2 regions of the Bacteroides fragilis NCTC 9343 genome follow, and region 2 is predicted to be linked to the other one. Evidence: riboswitches for the same ligand, from Rfam matches in the RefSeq annotation. Region 2 holds a riboswitch; the other holds the start of a gene.

Region 1 (7,226 bases), 1.2 Mb from region 2:
GGCTACTGAAGCAACATCACGCCTCAATGATTCCATTTCAACGCCTTCTATGATATTGGTGCTTTGCACAATGACGTGTGTATAGCCATCTCCGAGAAGTTTCAGCAGTGCTTCCAGCGGATTAGGTTTTTCAATGCCACGAGCTTTGAGGCGGCGCATTATGATACGTGAGGTATAAGCTTCACGCATTTCCATTTGCGGAAATGCTTCTTTGGCTTTCGCATTGATGGCATCGATCGTCTTGGTGCGGGTGTCATCATAGGTAGTGCCGAAGTGTACCATAAGCAAGGCGGCTTTATCACCCGGCTGCATGCCGGCCAGCATATCGGAGGCCACGAAGTTCCCCCCTTCGTGCGCAGAGCAGAAGAGGGAAACTAACAAGAATAAAGAGAGAATATATGTTTTCATTGTTTATTTCTTAAAACGAAGGGTTAAACTTACATATGCCATACGTCCCGGAGAGAGGAGTGCGTAGTTCACACCGTTAGGACGAGTATCACGTTTGTTGAAAATATTGTCGAGACCCATACCGAAGTCCAGTCCCAAGTGTTGGAAACCTGTCAGTGAGTGTTTCACATTCAAGTTCCATACGCCATAGCCCGGAGCGTCGCCGTAGCTATGTCCCGGGTGGAAGCGTTTGCTTTGGAAACGACCGTTGATATTTACGTTCAGCATATAGTCGTTCCATGCATGTGTGTAGTTTCCTGCTACGGTTCCGGTGTGGCGTACCGAGCGGTCTATGTTACCCCATATACCGTCCACACTCTTGCCACGTGCATAAGCGTAAGCATAGTTTCCGTTCAGGCTGAAGCCTGCGCCGAGGTTGGTGGCTGCGTTTACTTCAAAACCTCTGACAACACCTTTGTCGAGGTTACCATAAAGTTTGTAATTGGCTAATGCCTTTGTTTCAGAGTCTGTCAGATTGAATTCTTTCTGGGCCTGAGCACGTAACTCTTCACCGTTAGGAAGATCTACAAGTCTATATGTAGTAGAATTAATCATATCATCTATATAATTCAAATAACCGGTAACAGAGACATTTAAGCGGTTTGTATTGTATTCCAAGTTAACAGAATAATAATTACTGTGTTCCGCTTTCAAATCTTTATTACCTTGTGTGATCGTTTTGCCTTTATTCATATAATAATAAAGTTCGTCCAGACCGGGGGCACGGTAACCGGTGGAGTAAGTACCACGAATATTGAAAGCACCTACTGAATACATCACAGCCACCTTCGGAGTGAAGCGTCCGCCTGCCAGCTCGTGATAATCATAGCGTACGCCGGCAATACCGGTCAAACAGTTCCATAACTTGATTTCGTGTTGTGCATAAGCAGATGCCGTATACACTGACTTGTCCACCCTTGCACTGGGACGATCCAGGCTTTCAGAGCGGTAATCCACTCCCAGTACCGTCATGTTGTTTTTGGCAAAGTTGAAGATTCCCTTTAGCTCTGCATCATAAAAGTGCTGCTCTTTGGTTTTGGCGTAATCTCCAATAGCAATCTTATTTTTATCGTCAGCTACAGTATATTTGTAGTTCTGCATATAGTTATCATTCATCAAATCGAGTTGGATGGAAGAACGCTTGTTGATTTTGTAACGTCCTCCCAAACCGAAGTTATACGATTCGTAATGTAGATCATACTTGGAACCTCCATCGATATCCGCTGTGTATACAGGGCGGTCCGTCAACTTCCAATAGTATCCTCCGTTAGCATAGAACGAGAGCTTTTCAGTCGGTTCGAACGTGAATTTCTGGTTTACCAGATTAGAATGGAAACCATTGGATGTAGCTGATACGGTCGGTACTGTCGATACATTACCTTTTTTATCAGTAACATATGCCAGATCGCTGTTCTGCCATCCTGCACTTTGTTCGTGTTTATAGGAGGTATATGAGCCGAACTTTTCTGTTGCAATATCCGCATTTACCATTTGTGTCAGTTGGCGATGATCTTCATATCGGGTGGTAGAAGTCACCTGCATCAGTTCTTTCGGTTCGTTGGTGATGATATTGATCACACCGGCAATGGCGTCAGAGCCATAGAGTGACGAACCGGCACCATCCAGCACTTCGATGCGTTTCACACGGCTCATATCAATGCGTGAGAGGTCGATATTATTAGATGTATCTCCGGTCAGTTTACGTCCGTTGATCAGAATCAGCACATATTTATTGGAGAGTCCGTTCATCATCAGGTAAGATCCCATTGAGTTGGTAGAGAACGAAAGAGAAGGAACCAGCATGGTCATTGCCTGCTGAAAGTCTGTGATACCGGCTTTCTTTATTTCATTGGCGGTTACTACTTCCACCGGTGCCGGTGTGTTTTTGAGCCTTTGGTGTGTACCGGTACCTGTTACAACTACAGGATTCAGGTCAACACTCATCTCTGTCTTCTTGCCTGTCGCGTGTTGTTGTGCAAATGCACCCATTGCCGCGCATCCTCCCATGAGGATGGTCAGTAAGCATCTTTTGTTCATTGATGTTTTTGAATAATGTGTTAGTAAACGGCCTTCCTGACCCCGGGAGGGCACTGTTATCTATGTCTGCTTCGGCAGGTTTCCTGACTATCCCTTTTTGAAAAGCTACCTTCCCGTCATGCTTTACAGGCTATGACAGTGGTATATGTAGAAATGCTTTTCTTATCTTCTTCCGATTATGATGGCAACAGTAGAAGAGCAGGGGGATCACAGTAGCGGGCACTGTTCGGGATTTACACCCGATTCCCTTTTATGCAACGAACAGAAAGTCCGGTATGCATCACCTAAGCGGCTGCAAATATATACATTTATTAGATTATATAGAAATAAATTAAAAAATATACCGATTAATAGGTACATATAAAAAAGTCCTGATAGACGCTTTGTTTTTGGAAATTTGACATTCTGCATCCTCCTTTTAGAATCTCTATTTTGATGAAAAAGAGGCTCTAAAAGAGGAAGATGCCGATTCAGCCTTTATTGAGGCACTGATGGAAAGGGAGCCGGATTCTCGCTGTCGGAGTGTATAAAGGAAGATGAATCTTATATTTTTCATTAACAATTCTTCATCTATTGGTTTTTATCCTTATCTTTGTCCCGAATTGGTTTCGAATGAAGACTTTCGTCATTCGGATTAAAAGGGAATCGGGTGTAAATCCCGGACAGTCCCGCTGCTGTGAAGCTTCATCGATATCTTGAAACAATCCTTTCGCCACTGACGTGGGGGGAACACCTCCGTCGGGAAGGCTTCAAGATTAGAAGTCAGTCAGAAGACCTGCCGTTCATCAAAGGCTGTTTTTACTCGTGGGATTAGGAAAGCAGTACGAAAAAAGTATTTAATCAGGAAAAAAAGAAAGGTGGTGTGCCTGTGAAAAAGGTATGTCCGTGTTGTGGTGCTGTGTTTCAATGCCGGCACGACAATATATTATTATGTCATTGTGCTACGGTAAAGCTCGACTCGCTGCAACGTGCTTATATCAAGGAGCATTTCCCGGACTGTTTGTGTCACGATTGCCTAAAGAAAATACAAGAAGGGGAATTGGCCTGTAAGGCAAATCTTTCTTGTACGGATGGTGTGGGTGAAGTAACTGATCGACTCTCCGGGGATATGTAAACAAGTATTCAATCAACATAACTTTTTATACTATGGAACTTTTAAGAAACCTGTTTGAGGGATACCCCAACCTTTGGGGTGGAGGAGTGGCACATTCCGTGCTTATCCTGTCGCTGGTCATTGCGTTTGGCATTATGCTGGGTAAAATAAAAGTAGCAGGCATCTCTCTGGGAGTTACCTGGATTTTGTTTGTCGGCATTGTCTTCGGACATTTTAATCTGAATCTGAACGAGCATTTATTGCACTTTCTGAAGGAGTTCGGACTTATCTTATTTGTATATTCCATCGGATTGCAGGTGGGGCCCGGATTCTTCTCCGCTTTTAAGAAAGGAGGATTCACCCTCAATATGTTGGCTATGATCGTTGTCTTTGCAGGAGTCATCATTACCCTTGCATTGCATTTTATAACCGGAATACCGATTACCACCATGGTAGGTATTTTATCGGGAGCGGTGACCAACACACCCGGATTGGGTGCTGCGCAACAGGCCAACAGTGACCTGACCGGGATAGATGCACCGGAGATTGCTTTGGGATATGCTGTAGCCTATCCGTTGGGCGTAGTGGGATGCATCATGTCGCTGTTAGGCCTTAAATACCTTTTCCGTATTAATACCAAGCAGGAGGAAGCCGAAGCCGAACAGGGACTGGGACATTTACAAGAGTTGACAGTCCGTCCTGTTTCATTGGAGGTCCGTAATGAAGCTCTTCACGGTAAACGTATTAAGGATATACGTCCATTGGTAAACCGTAATTTTGTGGTATCGCGTATCCGGCATTTGAACGGAAAGAAAGAGTCGGAATTGGTAAATTCCGATACTGAGCTTCATCTGGGTGATGAAATATTGGTTATTGCGACTCCGATAGATATAGAGGCGATCACTGCGTTTTTCGGCAAACCGATCGAAGTGGAATGGGAACAGCTGAACAAAGAACTGATTTCACGCCGAATTCTGATAACCAAGCCTGAACTGAACGGTAAGACATTGGCGCAATTGAAGATTCGTAATAATTTTGGTGCCAGTGTCACCCGCGTCAACCGTTCGGGAGTGGATCTGGTGGCAAGTCCCCAGTTGCAATTACAAATGGGAGACCGTGTGACGATTGTCGGCAGTGAGTTGGCGGTGAGTCATGCAGAAAAGGTATTGGGTAATTCGATGAAACGCCTGAATCATCCGAATCTGATTCCTATTTTTCTGGGTATTGCCTTGGGATGTATCCTAGGTAGCATCCCGTTTATGTTTCCCGGAATTCCCCAACCGGTTAAACTCGGGTTGGCAGGAGGCCCGTTGATTGTTTCGATTCTTATCAGCCGCTTCGGCCCGCAGTATAAGCTGATTACTTATACCACTATGAGTGCCAATCTGATGATAAGGGAAATCGGCATCTCGCTGTTTCTTGCTTGTGTCGGTCTCGGAGCTGGCGACGGATTTGTGGAAACCATTATCCATGAAGGCGGATATGTGTGGATCGCTTACGGTATGATTATAACAGTCGTTCCCCTGCTGCTGGCCGGTTTTATCGGACGTTATGCTTTCAAGCTGAACTATTATACGTTGATAGGGGTGTTGGCCGGTTCCACAACGAATCCGCCGGCGTTGGCCTACTCCAATGATCTGACATCATGTGATGCGCCGGCAGTAGGTTATGCTACAGTCTATCCGCTGACGATGTTCCTGCGTGTGCTTACGGCACAATTATTAATTCTTTCGTTAGGTTGAGTTCTAAATAATAATAAAGATAAGCAATGTGACAAGGAGAGTCTGGTGAAATGAAATGACTTATGTGCTTTCTCTTTCCTTTCTTTTTTGTACTTTTGCGCCCGATTTAAAAAAGTGAGCAATTTTATGACTACAAATGAATCTTTGATTTCCATATCCAAGTTCATTGCCGGATATTCGGCCCATTTGATGGGAGCAGGTGTGCATACCTCCCGTGTGATCCGTAATTCAAAGCGTATCGGAGAAGCCTATGGAGTGGATGTGAAGTTGAGTGTGTTTCACAAAAACATCATTCTGACTATCATCGACAACGAGACGCGTGAAGCTTGCAATGAAGTGATTGATATCCCTCCCCATCCGATCAGTTTTGAACACAACTCAGAGTTGAGTGCCTTGAGCTGGGAGGTTTACGACAAACATCTGTCTTTACACGAATTGTCGGATAAGTTCAACAAAATCATATCGGCACCGAAAATAGATCCGCTATTTGTTCTTTTACTGGTCGGATTTGCCAATGCTTCATTCTGTAAGTTGTTTGGTGGCGATATTATTTCTATGGGCATTGTCTTTTCGGCTACCATCACCGGACTTTTCCTGAAGCAACAGATGCAGAAGAAGAAAATCAATCATTATATTATTTTCATTGTTTCCGCTTTTGTTGCGTCGCTTTGTGCATCGACGGCACTGATTTTTGATACCACTTCGGAGATAGCTCTTGCCACCAGCGTGCTTTATCTGGTTCCGGGTGTACCGTTGATCAACGGTGTGATTGATATTGTAGAGGGATACATCCTTACGGGATTTGCCCGATTGACGGAAGCCGCGCTACTGATTGTCAGCATTGCGATAGGCCTGTCGTTTACATTGTTAATGGTTAAAAACAGTTTGATATGATAGCTTTAGATATTCTTTCCGATGGATTTTTTGCCGCAATAGCGGGTATTGGTTTTGGAGCCATATCCGATCCTCCGTTGCGGGCTTTCAAGATGATTGCGATACTTGCGGCAGCCGGACATGCCTGTCGTTATTGCCTGATGACTTTCCTGGGTGTCGACATTGCCACGGCTTCTTTGTTCGGGGCATTGGTTATCGGCTTTGGCAGTTTGTGGCTCGGGCGGAAGGTGTATTGTCCGATGACTGTGCTTTATATACCGGCATTGCTCCCGATGATTCCGGGTAAGTTTGCCTACAATATGGTGTTCTCGTTGATTATGAGTCTGCAAACAATGAACGAACCGGAGCGTCTGGGCAAATACATGGAGACGTTTTTCTCTAATGGCCTGGTTACCTGTACCGTTATCTTTATGTTGGCAGTAGGAGCTACCTTCCCCATGTTTCTGCTTCCTCACAAAGCTTTTTCCCTGACACGGCATTAATCAATTTATCTATTAAATAAAGAATCTATATTTTATGGAGATTTTCTGGAAAACTATTGCGTATTATAATTCTGCTACATGGATCTATCAGTTGCTGATCATTGTCGCCGGCCTGCTGTTGACAGTGATGCTTATAAAGAATCCCCGTCCGTGGGTAAAGATGGGCATGAAGCTATATATGATTTTTCTGTATTTGTGGATTGCTATCGCATATTATGCCATCTGTTGTGACGAGCGCAGTTATAACGGGGCGCTGGCTATGTTCTGGGTAGTTATGGCCACGATATGGGTATGGGATGCCATCACCGGATATACTACTTTCGAACGTACATATAAATATGATATCCTTTCGTACGTATTGTTGATTTTACCATTTGTATATCCTTTGGTATCCATTGCGAGAGGACTTACTTTTCCAGGCATTACATCGCCGGTAATGCCTTGCTCGGTAACAGTTTTCACGATCGGTCTGCTTTTGTTGTTCTCCCGTAAGGTAAATATGTTTTTGGTGCTGTTCCTGTGCCATTGGTC
Region 2 (7,226 bases):
GAAGAAGGGTAAAGAGACCATTGCCAGCATTTGAGCGGTGAACGAACAGATACTGGTAAGAATGGAAAGCCTGAAAATGGGAATTCCCAACAGGTCGAGGGGAAGGAGAGGAGACGGTTGGTTCAACTGTCTGCGCACATAATAAGTCCCGACAACTGCCAATACAGCAAGTTGTATCACTATATAATCATTGTTTTCGTGGTGGGCAAATCCATCCAAAGTATAAATCAGGAGTCCGAAGGTGATTGCATTGGCTATGGCACTCAGCTTGTCGAATTGTCTGTTTGAACGTTCCTCTTTTCGGGGCAGGTACTTTAATCCCAAAGTCAGGGCAACTAATCCGAGAGGGACGTTGATAGCGAATAGCCAGTGCCAGGAAGCGACAGATAGAATTCCGCTGGCTACCGAGGGGCCGGCTGCTGCCGATATGGCCACTACCATGGCATTGATCCCCATTCCCCGGCCGATTTGTTTTCGGGGGTAAATCGTACGTAACTGAGCCGTGTTGACGCTGGTAATGGCCGAAGCACTGAATCCCTGGAAAATGCGGGCAATGGTCAATGTCCAAAATGAATGGGACAAAGCGCAGATCAGGGAAGTGACGATGAACATAGCTATTCCCGAAAGAAATATTTTGCGGTATCCATAAATTTCTCCCAGTGACGAGAATGAAAGCAAAGAGATGACAATGGCAAGCTGGTAGCCGTTGATAATCCAGGTCGTGACTGCCGGAGAAGTTCCGAAGTCGTGAGAAAGTGTCGGGAGTACCACGTTGATAATGTTGATATCGAGTACCGACATGCATAAGGCAAAAGAAATACCGACAACTGCCCATATACGGTGCGGGAGAGGAAGGCCGTCTGTTTCGTCAACTACCGGAGTTTGTGTATGTAGAATCATAAAGAACTTTTTTATGGAAGTGCTACAAAAATAAACAAAATCGGACTTTTTCGGTTGGGGGAGGTAGTGATATATAAGTTTTTTTACACATTGAAACTTGATGGGGAGGGAGTGGAAGGTCGTCTTCACCACAGATTTCACAGATCGACTTCCAATGTTATCGTTGATAGTCCGTCCGATAAACCATTGATATTTGTGCAATCTGTGGTGCTTTCGACGCTTGTTTATTTATATCTATTTCAGTTTGATAATCCGCTGATTACTGCTTCCTCTGAATTCCAGATGCGGTGAATAAAGTTCCTGTTTGAAGCGCCCGTCCACCAGTACATCTATGTAGGGCAATATGGCTGCCAGTTTCGGATCCGATTCTATTTCCTCGTAAGTATATCCTGTGTAGCACCAGATATTCTGTCCCGTTTCTGTTTTTACTCTCCGGATGACAGGCAAAAATGCTTCCGGATCATAAAAAGGATCGCCCCCGGAGAAAGTCACTCCGTCGAGCAACGGGTTCGAGTTTATTTCGCGGATGATGGAAGCCAGCCGTCCTTCGGATAGTTCCTCACCGGCTTGCGGGTTCCAGCTTTCCGGGTTATGACAACCCGGACAGCCGTGCCTGCATCCTGCCAGATAGATCGAATAGCGGATACCTTCTCCGTCAACGATTGTTTCGGGATACGTGTACAAGATGTTCATGATTCCTTATCCGTGCTTTACACGGTCTTTTTCTTCTGCACGTTTGGCCGAATTCCATGAACTCAAGTCTCCGGTCAGGTAGCCTGTGATGCGGCGCATGCGCAAAATATTCTCACTTTGGCATACCGGACATTTATCGTAGATCACGCCCTTGTATCCGCAATTGTGGCAGGTATCCACCGGATGATTGATTGAGCCGTAGCCGATTCCTTCGTCAAACATAACTTTTACGATCTTGGCAATGGCGCGTACGTTTTTCTGGGCTTCTCCGTCCAGTTCCACATAGGTGATGTGTCCTCCGCGGGTGATGGCGTGGAACGGAGCCTCTCTTTTTATTTTCTCTACAATGCTGATCGGTTCTTTTACATCCACATGGAAAGAATTGACATAGTAATCGTTGTCTGTCACTCCTTTGATTTTTCCGTATTTACGGCGGTCCATACGGGTGAAACGTCCCGAAAGTCCTTCGGCCGGTGTAGCCAGTACCGAATAGTTCAGGTTGTATTTGGCTTTGTATTCATCAGCCACCTTGTTGATTTCCAGCACGGCTTCATAAAGGGTGTCCCATGCCTTCTGGCTGTGTCCGTGTCCCTCTCCATAGAGAGCCACCATGGCATTGTGTCCGCCCAGGAAGCCGATACCCAGCGTACCACTGCGCAGCACGTCGCCTACTTGTTCGTTCGGGTTCAGGGCAGCTCCTCCTTTCCATACATCATTTCCCATCATGAAGGGGAATTGGCGTGCCAGGGCTGTACGCTGATATTGATATCGCTCGTAGAGTTGTTCGGCTATCAAGGTAGCCGTTTCATGTATCGATTCGATGAAAATTTCTTTAGCCTTTCTCTCGACGGCATCTTTATTGTGTCCGTCCTCCGTCATGTTTTCTGCTTTGATACGGGCTTCGATGGCCAGGCGAGGCATGTTCAGCGTGGTGAACGAAAGGTTTCCGCGTCCCAAAGACGATTTCTCGCCGGCTACATTCTCAAACACACGCGTACGGCATCCCATGGTGGCCAGTTCGTAACGGTAACGTTGCGGGTCGTTGGCGTCCCATTTTTCGTTTTGGTTGAACGGGGCATCCAGGAACATAAAGTTAGGGAAGAGTGCTTTTGCCGTAGTGTGGCAAGCTTTCAGGAACAAGTCGAAGTTGGGTGCTTCAAATTTTAATTTACCTTCCATGGCAGCATCGAAATTAGCCATAGCCTTTTCATAATCGGCTTCTGTGTACGATACTCCGTTTTTTATCTTGAATATCTGAATGGGGAACACCGGCACTTCTCCCCTTGTGCCCAGTCCCTCTACGGTTGCTTTCAGTAATTCTTCGATCACCATGCGTCCTTCGGCCGAAGTGTCTGTTCCATAATTGATCGAACTGAACACTACCTGGTTTCCGCCGCGTGAGTGCATTGTGTTCAGGTTATGGATAAAGCCTTCCATGGCCTGGTGCGTATCTTTCTGAGTCTGCACAAATGCTTTCTCTATAATTTGGTTCAGATGTTCTTTGTCGATATTGATCTGTAGGGCAGTCAGAGCCATGCGCAGCGTTTCGCGTTCCAGTTCCGATGCTTTGATGGACGACAGATGTTCGGCAATCACTGTACGGATAGCCTTTTCTTCTATCTCTTCACCCTTGTTCATTTGTACATAGAAGCTGATGAATGATGCCAGGTGTTTACGGAATGATTTGCTCACACCTTTTGCCATAAAGAAGTCGAATGCCGGTATGGCCTGACCTCCGTGCTGTTCATTCTGGTTAGTCTGGAAAATAATGGTAGCCAGGGTAGCATAGCTTTGAATGCTTTGCGGGGTACGTATACTGCCGTTTTTGGTGCGGAATCCACGTTCGAAGAGGTCATCCATGTCATATTGGATGCAAGTCGTCGTTTTGGTAGGATAGTAATCCAGGTCGTGGATGTGGATGTCTCCCAGTTGGTGGGCTTCGGCAAAACGTTTCGGCAACAGATATTTATATGTATAGTCTTTGGTTACTTCCGAGGCGAATGTCATCATCTGTCCGGCGGGAGTATGACTGCTCATATTGGCGTTGCTCAGGTTGACATCGTTTTTGTCAATGGCTACGATACCGTCCATCACATGCTTCATCTGGGTCTTTTTGTCTCGTTCGGTATTTCTCCATTCCCGATAGATGATGTACTTTTTGGCTACTTCCGGACGAACCTTCATCAGCTCTTTTTCTACCAGGTCCTGAATTTCTTCTACCGTAATGGTAGGAGATGCAAATTGTCCGATTACATTCATCGTGATGTCAGCAATCAATTGCTGTTCATCATTGATTCCTGTGGCACTAAACGCTTTTGATACAGCGTTCTTGATTTTACTGATGGAGAAGTCCTCCCTTTTACCATCTCGTTTGATGATACAAATTTCCGCGTAGTTCATAACTTTAACTCCCGAAAGCTTTAGATTTTTTTTAAATATGTTTACTTTTTCAGCAGGTCTTCTGACTTATCTCTCCCTCGCAACGCCTTCCCACGCTGGGCGCAGTGGCATAGTGTGCGGATTCTCAGAGAATTACAGCAGCGGGTACTGTCGCCGATTTGCACAGCGTTCCCTTATGACTAAACCTCTTTTTAGTACTGAAATCTGCTACAAAGGTAACAGTTAAAGCAATAAGTTGTTCTTGTTTTAACAAGAATTTTTGGAGAACTTTTCTTTCTTCCTGATACAGAAAGTTTTCCAAAACGGGAAACTTTTGGAGAGAAAAAGCGAATCGGGTTTGCTAAAGAATCAACCAGATGGCTATGATATGGCCTATGCTTCCGCCTAGACAAAACAGGTGGAAAACGGCGTGCATATAAGGTTTTCGCAACGAGTAAAACACGGCTCCCATGATATACGAAGCTCCTCCTCCGAGAAGCCACCAGAAGGCGGGAGAGGCTCCGATGGCGGATAGGCAGTCCATTAGTGGTTTGAGGGCCACCAGGATGGCAGAGCCCATCCCTACAAAACAGATCGTCTCGAGATTGCTGTGTTCTTTCAGTTTTTTGAAGGCTAATATGAATCCTACAATAGCCGACAGCCATACAAAAGTGAAGATTCCCCAGCCCCATCCGCCGGCATGGCGTAGCACTAACAGGGTGAACGGAGTGTAAGTCCCTGCTATGTGCAGGTAAATGGCGCCGTGGTCAAATTTGCGCAGAAGTTCTTTCCGCTTGCCGGGCCTGGAGCCGTGATACCAGGTTGAACTGATGTACGATGCCAGCATCCCCACCAGATAAGCCAGTACACAGCCTGTTGCCCAATAGGGGTGAGGGTTGGCGAGCGCCTTTTCCAAAAGAAAATATCCTGCGGTGATGCCCAGCAGGGTGCCTGCGCCATGGCTTAAAGTATTGGACAGCTCTTCGCCGCGTGAGTACCGTTTGTTCTTCATTGTGTGTAAGCCGGAGTGTTTATCTAATAAAAGATGACCGCAGATTTTTATCTTTTCGATTATCGGTGATAATTAAAAAGAGAATCTGCGGTCGTCCTTTCCTTGTCTTTGGAAATAGTTTGTATCAGACACTTGGCTTTTTTATACCAGGTGGCCGATCCATTCTTCACGGTCGCCCGGAAGCAGATCGATAACCGGAACTTCCACCATGGTGTAACATCCCGGCTGCTGCTTCATCGAAGCACGTGCTACGCATACCAATACCTGTGCGGTCAGTGCGGGGTTGTTGATGCGCATATTGAATTCGAACAGTTGGTTCTGGGTTTTTCCGGATACACCTTTGCGGGTCAGGTTTACACCGTGTCCCATGTCCAGCAGTGCGTCTACGCTCGGCACTTGTTTTACGTGTGTCTCGTCGTTAACGAAATAAGCGTCCGATTTAATGGCTGCTGCCACTTCCTCGAATTTATATCCGTCTTTCAGTTCGATGTATACCATACGGCGATGAATGCCTGTTCCGGTAGGGATAGTCATCGATAAAGCCGCTTTCACTCCATCGATAGCTTTGACGGCTACCGTATGGCCCATACTCATACCCGGACCGAAGTTGGTGTAAGTGATTCCTTTGGGGGCAATTGCTTCGAGCATGGTGCGTACGATCGAGTCGCTTCCCGGATCCCATCCGGCCGAGATGATCGATACAGCTCCGTGTTCTTTGGCGCAAGCACCCAGTTCACGACGCAAGTCAACGATGCCTGTATGAATATCAAAACTGTCTACTGTGTTGATGCCCATTGCGAGAATCTCTTTTGCGTATTTCTCAACGCTGCGGGTCGGAGTACAAAGAATAGCCACGTCTACTCCTTGAAGTTCCTTTATATCTTTAACTACTGCGTAATCATTCAGTTCAGCCGGTTTGTTCTCGGCACCTGCACGACGAACCACACCTGCTATCTCAAAATCGGGAGCCGCTTGGAGGGCTTCCAGCACATAACGACCAATATTGCCATAACCTACGATGGCTGCTCTTACTTTTTTCATCTTTTTATTGGTTTTGTTTAACACATTTCTTTATTTCGGTTGCAAAATTAGTCATTTTCTTTGTTTTCAGGTCTCTTAAGGGTGTTAAAGTTAGTTTTTGTTATTCAAGGTTCGTGAAGCACAATATTTATTATCTTTGCGTTCTGATTATAACCATTATGATAGAATACATCAAAGGCGAAATTGCCGAACTGAGTCCGGCAACCGCAGTTATCGATTGTAACGGATTAGGATATGCCGTTAATATATCACTCAACACTTATTCTGCCATTCAGGGTAAGAGCAGTTGTAAACTCTATATCTACGAAGCCATCCGCGAAGATGCTTACGTTTTATATGGCTTTGCCGACAAGCAGGAACGGGAACTTTTCCTGCTGCTGATTTCCGTTTCGGGTATTGGAGGAAACACGGCCCGTATGATTCTTTCTGCTCTTTCACCGGCCGAACTGGTGAATGTGATCAGTACCGAAAATGCCAATATGCTGAAGACGGTGAAAGGTATCGGACTGAAGACCGCACAGCGTGTCATTGTCGATTTGAAAGATAAAATTAAAACCGGTGCCATGGCTGCAACTGCCGTGGGAGGTGCTGCCGGTGCTTTGTTGCCGGCAATGAATGCGGAAGTACAGGAAGAGGCCATCGCTGCATTGACCATGCTCGGATTTGCCGCTGCACCTTCACAGAAGGCGGTGCTTGCCATATTGAAAGAAGAACCCGATGCTCCGGTGGAGAAAGTCATTAAGCTGGCTTTAAAAAGACTTTGAGAACGGACGGAGGGGGCATTGCTGTCGCAGATTGCATAATAGAGTTACAGCGCAGAGGAAGGGAATGTGATTGTTTATGTAATCTGCGATAGGGCTTTGTCGTTGTGTTGGCCTTGTTTTCTTGAAATGTGTGAGTTTAAATTTGTACGGTACATGTATATTGGGTTATATCGATGATCGGAAGTTTGCTTCCCGCATTATTTACTTCCTGCATGAATTCCTTACACTCTTGCTCTGTCATTTTCTTTCTGCAGTAAGCATAATATAAAAAATCAAGTGTAGTCAGATAGGTAATATTATTCTTGGAGCAATATTCTTTTATGTCTTTCAGGTTACTGCTTCCCAATACGTCTCGGTTGTCCCTGCAATAGATCATGCATGCACTTTCTCCTTTTCCCAGAGTGCGTTGCAATAAAAAGAACTCTTTCATTGATTCC

Evidence for each region. Region 2 has a riboswitch for cobalamin ahead of BF9343_RS16805 (anaerobic ribonucleoside triphosphate reductase). Riboswitches for the same ligand answer to the same signal wherever they lie in the genome.
Region 1: linked by a shared signal. The riboswitch ahead of BF9343_RS22720 (cysteine-rich CWC family protein) and the one ahead of BF9343_RS16805 (anaerobic ribonucleoside triphosphate reductase) in region 2 are both predicted to bind cobalamin.

The regions. Positions count from the first base shown of each region.
Region 1 is NC_003228.3:2,951,594-2,958,819, reverse strand. Features, by position in the region: gene BF9343_RS12085 (sirohydrochlorin cobaltochelatase) at 1-408, opposite strand, end outside; gene BF9343_RS12080 (TonB-dependent receptor plug domain-containing protein) at 412-2,484, opposite strand; cobalamin riboswitch at 2,541-2,787, opposite strand; cobalamin riboswitch at 3,071-3,281, shown strand; gene BF9343_RS22720 (cysteine-rich CWC family protein) at 3,347-3,598, shown strand; gene BF9343_RS12075 (putative transporter) at 3,631-5,319, shown strand; gene BF9343_RS12070 (threonine/serine exporter family protein) at 5,446-6,213, shown strand; gene BF9343_RS12065 (threonine/serine exporter family protein) at 6,210-6,695, shown strand; gene BF9343_RS12060 (DUF6064 family protein) at 6,730-7,226, shown strand, end outside.
Region 2 is NC_003228.3:4,102,545-4,109,770, reverse strand. Features, by position in the region: gene BF9343_RS16815 (MFS transporter) at 1-900, opposite strand, end outside; gene nrdG (anaerobic ribonucleoside-triphosphate reductase activating protein) at 1,135-1,593, opposite strand; gene BF9343_RS16805 (anaerobic ribonucleoside triphosphate reductase) at 1,600-3,993, opposite strand; cobalamin riboswitch at 4,028-4,210, opposite strand; gene trhA (PAQR family membrane homeostasis protein TrhA) at 4,334-4,984, opposite strand; gene BF9343_RS16795 (diaminopimelate dehydrogenase) at 5,126-6,025, opposite strand; gene ruvA (Holliday junction branch migration protein RuvA) at 6,184-6,789, shown strand; gene BF9343_RS16785 (hypothetical protein) at 6,926-7,226, opposite strand, start outside.